Regions from separate parts of the Streptomyces sp. NPDC032472 genome, predicted to be linked through region 2. Evidence: riboswitches for the same ligand, from Rfam matches in the RefSeq annotation. Region 2 holds a riboswitch; the other holds the start of a gene.

Region 1 (2,192 bases), on a different contig from region 2:
GCCGTGGACACCACCGGCGGTGTGCGGCTGCTCGGCGTCGGCGTGACCGGGCTGGCGGACTACACGCAGGAGGACCTGTTCGCGCAGTCGCTGGCCGCCGAGGAGCCGGCCGCAGAAGGGGAGTCTGCGGGGTCCACAGGGGCTCTGGAGGCGGAGGAGGCCCCTGGGGCGCCTGGGGCGCCCGGGACGCCGGAGCCGGCCCGTGAGCGGCACTGGGCGGCCGGCAGCGACGTACGGCACACCGTGTACGGGCCGGGGTGGGTGCAGGGCAGCGGGGTCGGGCGGGTGACCGTGCGGTTCGAGCAGCCCGGATCGGAGCCCGGCCGGGTCCGGACCTTCCTGGTGGACGACCCCGAGCTGGAGCCGTCCGACCCGCTGCCGCTGGTCGGCCCGGCTTCGGTGTCGCCTTCGGCTCGGGCTGCGGGCTAGTCCTCCTCGCGTTCGCCCTTCGCCAGGTGGCCGAAATCACTGTGGAAGTCGGACGGGAGGGAGACGTCCAGTCCGTAGTGGTGGTAGAGCTGCAGCTCCTGCTCGGGGGAGAGGTGGCGGCCGACACCGAAGTCGGGGGCGTCCCTGATCAGGGAGCGCTCGAACGGGACCCGCAGGGAGTCGCCGACCACCTCGCTCGGTTCCAGGGGAACGAAGGCGTCCCGGCTGAACAGGCCGGTCCGTACGGCGGCCCATTCCGGCACGCCCGTGGCGTCGTCGAGGTAGACCTCGTCGACGGTCCCGATCTTGGTGCCGTTGCGGTCGAACGCCTTGCGGCCGATCAGGCTGCGCGGATCGATGTCGGTCTGCACGGTCCCTCCACGTGGTCGCAGCTCCTCGGTAATGACTACAAAAGGGCATATCCGGGGAGGGGGCCACTCGAGGGAGGCCCGGGAACCGCGCTGGTAGGCTGGGTGTCGGCTGCTGACCCTGTGCGGGAGAGTCCTCCACCGACGTTCGACGGAGGCGCCGAAGGAGCAAATCCTCCCCGGAATCTCTCAGGCATACGTACCGCACGGACGAGGCCACTCTGGAAAGCAGGTGCGGGTACCGGGCGCGCAGTGCCGGTTCTGCTCCTCACCGACGGTGAAAGCCGGATCCTTCGGGTGACCCCCGCAGGACCCGGTGAAGCTCTCAGGTTGAGATGACAGAGGGGGAGGCCGTCCGGGCGCCCGCGCCGTGGTGCCCCTCGCAGGTCGTACGACCCAGGAGGCCTCCGTACATGACCGCCAACCGCATTCCGCTCTCCCAGCTTGAGCGAGGCATTCCCTTCGAGCAGCGCCACATCGGCCCGGACGCCGAGGCGCAGGCGAAGATGCTCGCCCACGTGGGCTACGGCTCGCTGGACGAACTGACCGCCGCCGCGGTGCCGGATGTGATCAAGAGCGCCGAGGCGCTGAACCTGCCCGAGGCACTGACCGAGGCCGAGGTGCTGGCCGAGCTGCGCGGTCTCGCCGGCCGCAACCAGGTCCTCACCCCGATGATCGGTCTCGGCTACTACGGGACCTTCACCCCGCCGGTGATCCTGCGCAACGTCATGGAGAACCCGGCCTGGTACACCGCGTACACCCCGTACCAGCCCGAGATCTCCCAGGGCCGCCTCGAGGCGCTGCTCAACTTCCAGACCGTCGTCGCGGACCTGACGGGCCTGCCGACCTCCGGCGCCTCCCTGCTCGACGAGGGCACCGCGGCCGCCGAGGCCATGACCCTGGCCCGCCGGGTGGGCAAGGCCAAGGGCAACGTCTTCCTCGTCGACGCCGACGCCCTGCCGCAGACGATCGCCGTGATCGAGACCCGCGCCGAGCCGATCGGCATCGAGGTCGTCGTCGCCGACCTGTCCGCGGGCATCCCCGCCGAGATCGCCGAGCGCGGCGTCTACGGCGTCCTGATCCAGTACCCGGGCGCCTCCGGTGCCGTCCGGGACATCAAGCCGGTCATCGACCAGGCGCACGGGCTCGGCGCGATCGTCGCCGTCGCCGCCGACCTGCTCGCCCTGACCCTGCTCGCCTCCCCGGGCTCGCTCGGCGCCGACATCGCCGTCGGCACCACGCAGCGCTTCGGCGTCCCGATGGGCTTCGGTGGTCCGCACGCCGGCTACATGGCCGTCCAGGACAAGCACGCCCGCTCGCTGCCCGGCCGCCTCGTCGGCGTCTCCGTGGACGCGGACGGCAACAAGGCGTACCGCCTCGCGCTGCAGACGCGCG
Region 2 (2,192 bases):
CGTGGACGACCACCGAGGCGCCGGTGCGCAGGGCCCGCCACAGCCCCCAGTAGTGCGCGATCCGCACCAGCGGCCGGTACGCGGCGTAGGGCAGCGCCGCGGGCATCCGCCGCTCCCAGCGCTCGCGCACGTCCTGCGAGTCGATCCCGCCCCCGTGCGCGGCCCGCTTGATCAGGGTGCTCTTCCCGCCGCCGGGCAGGCCGGAGACCACGACGATGTCCCCCTCGGCGAAACCGAGCCACTGCGGTCCGCTCACGCCCCGCCCCCGCAGGTCGCGCACGGGCCCGCCGGCGGCGCCGGGACGGGCTGCCCGCCGCGGTTGCACGGGCAGCCCGTCCACGGCACCGGCCCTGACCCCGCCCGTCGCCAGCGCTCCGAATCTCCGCACGGTGATCGCCTCCCCCCGAATCGGGTCCCAGGACCCCTTGCCCACTGAATGTAAAGAGACGGTAATCCGGCGGCCCCGGTTGCGGCCGGGCCGTCCGACCACCGGGACGGGCGTACGCGCACGGCCGCACGAACCCGGCCGTACCGCGAATCACACAGTCTTTCGGGCCCGCCCGCCCGATTCCCGGCAGGGCGTGCAATGATGTGCGCCATCTGGACCAACTGCATACCGGCCGCTTGAATCCGCGCGGGAGAGTCCCGGCAGGCCCCACGGCCTCGCCCGGGCGCCGAAGGAGCAAGTACCTCCCTTGAATCTCTCAGGCCCCGTACCGCGTGGATGAGGCAGATCTGAAAAGCGAGCCGCTCCCCCTCCGCCGCGGCGGAACGGGGTGTGCTCCACCCAAGGTGCAAGTCGGTGTTCCCCCGGGACTCTCGGCGAACCTCTCAGGTTCCGATGACAGATGGGGAGGAACGTCCTCGTCATGTCATGCCCTGGGACCCGGGAGCCACACCCATGAGCACTGCACCCCGCCTGACCGCACTCGATGCGCTGCACCGTTCGCTCGGTGCGACCATGACCGACTTCGCGGGCTGGGACATGCCGCTGCGGTACGGCAGCGAGCGCGACGAACACAACGCCGTGCGCACCAAGGCCGGCCTCTTCGACCTGTCCCACATGGGCGAGATCACTCTGACCGGCCCCGAGGCCGTCAAGGCCCTCGACTACGCGCTGGTCGGCAACATCTCCACGGTCGGCGTGGGCCGCGCCCGCTACACGCACATCTGCCGGGAGGACGGCGGCATCCTCGACGACCTGATCGTCTACCGCCTGGCCGACACCGAGTACATGGTGGTCGCCAACGCCTCCAACGCCCAGGTCGTCCTGGACGCCCTGACCGAGCGCGCGGCCGGCTTCGACACCGAGGTCCGCGACGACCGCGACGCGTACGCGCTGATCGCGGTGCAGGGCCCGGAGTCCCCCGGCATCCTGGCCTCCCTCACCGACGCCGACCTGGACGGGCTGAAGTACTACGCCGGCCTGCCGGGCACGGTCGCCGGCGTCCCGGCGCTGATCGCCCGCACCGGCTACACCGGCGAGGACGGCTTCGAGCTGTTCGTCTCCCCCGAGCACGCCGTGGAGCTGTGGCAGGCGCTGACCAAGGCCGGCGAGGGCGCCGGGCTGGTCCCGTGCGGCCTGTCCTGCCGCGACACCCTGCGCCTGGAGGCGGGCATGCCGCTGTACGGGCACGAGCTGACCACCGCCCTGACCCCGTTCGACGCGGGCCTGGGCCGGGTCGTGAAGTTCGAGAAGGAGGGCGACTTCGTGGGCCGCGCCGCCCTGGAGGCCGCCGCCGAGCAGGCCGCCACGAAGGCCCCGCGCAAGCTCGTCGGCCTGGTCGCCGAGGGCCGCCGCGTCCCGCGCGCCGGGTTCCCGGTCGTGGCGGGCGGCGAGGTGATCGGCGAGGTCACCTCCGGCGCCCCGTCCCCGACGCTCGGCAAGCCGATCGCGATGGCGTACGTCGACGCGGCACACGCCGAACCCGGCACCTCCGGCGTCGGCGTGGACATTCGCGGTACGCATGAGCCGTACGAGGTCGTCGCCCTGCCGTTCTACAAGCGGCAGAAGTAACCCTCGTCCGCCGGCCGAGCCGTCTCGGTACGCAAGACCACTGTTCGTTCGCACTCCCCCGCATCCAGGAGAATCAGGCCATGAGCAACCCCCAGCAGCTGCGTTACAGCAAGGAGCACGAGTGGCTGTCGGCCGCCGAGGACGGCGTCGCGACGGTCGGCATCACGGAGTTCGC

The links. Region 2 has a riboswitch for glycine ahead of gcvT (glycine cleavage system aminomethyltransferase GcvT). Riboswitches for the same ligand answer to the same signal wherever they lie in the genome.
Region 1: another riboswitch for glycine. It lies ahead of gcvP (aminomethyl-transferring glycine dehydrogenase); the one in region 2 lies ahead of gcvT (glycine cleavage system aminomethyltransferase GcvT).

Annotation. Positions count from the first base shown of each region.
Region 1 covers NZ_JBEZVK010000056.1:9,816-12,007, forward strand. Annotated here, with positions in the region: gene AB0F11_RS28770 (DNA polymerase IV) at 1-429, shown strand, start outside; gene AB0F11_RS28775 (PRC-barrel domain-containing protein) at 426-800, opposite strand; glycine riboswitch at 914-1,012, shown strand; gene gcvP (aminomethyl-transferring glycine dehydrogenase) at 1,211-2,192, shown strand, end outside.
Region 2 covers NZ_JBEZVK010000001.1:108,525-110,716, reverse strand. Annotated here, with positions in the region: gene AB0F11_RS00455 (AAA family ATPase) at 1-340, opposite strand, end outside; glycine riboswitch at 626-729, shown strand; gene gcvT (glycine cleavage system aminomethyltransferase GcvT) at 902-2,017, shown strand; gene gcvH (glycine cleavage system protein GcvH) at 2,098-2,192, shown strand, end outside.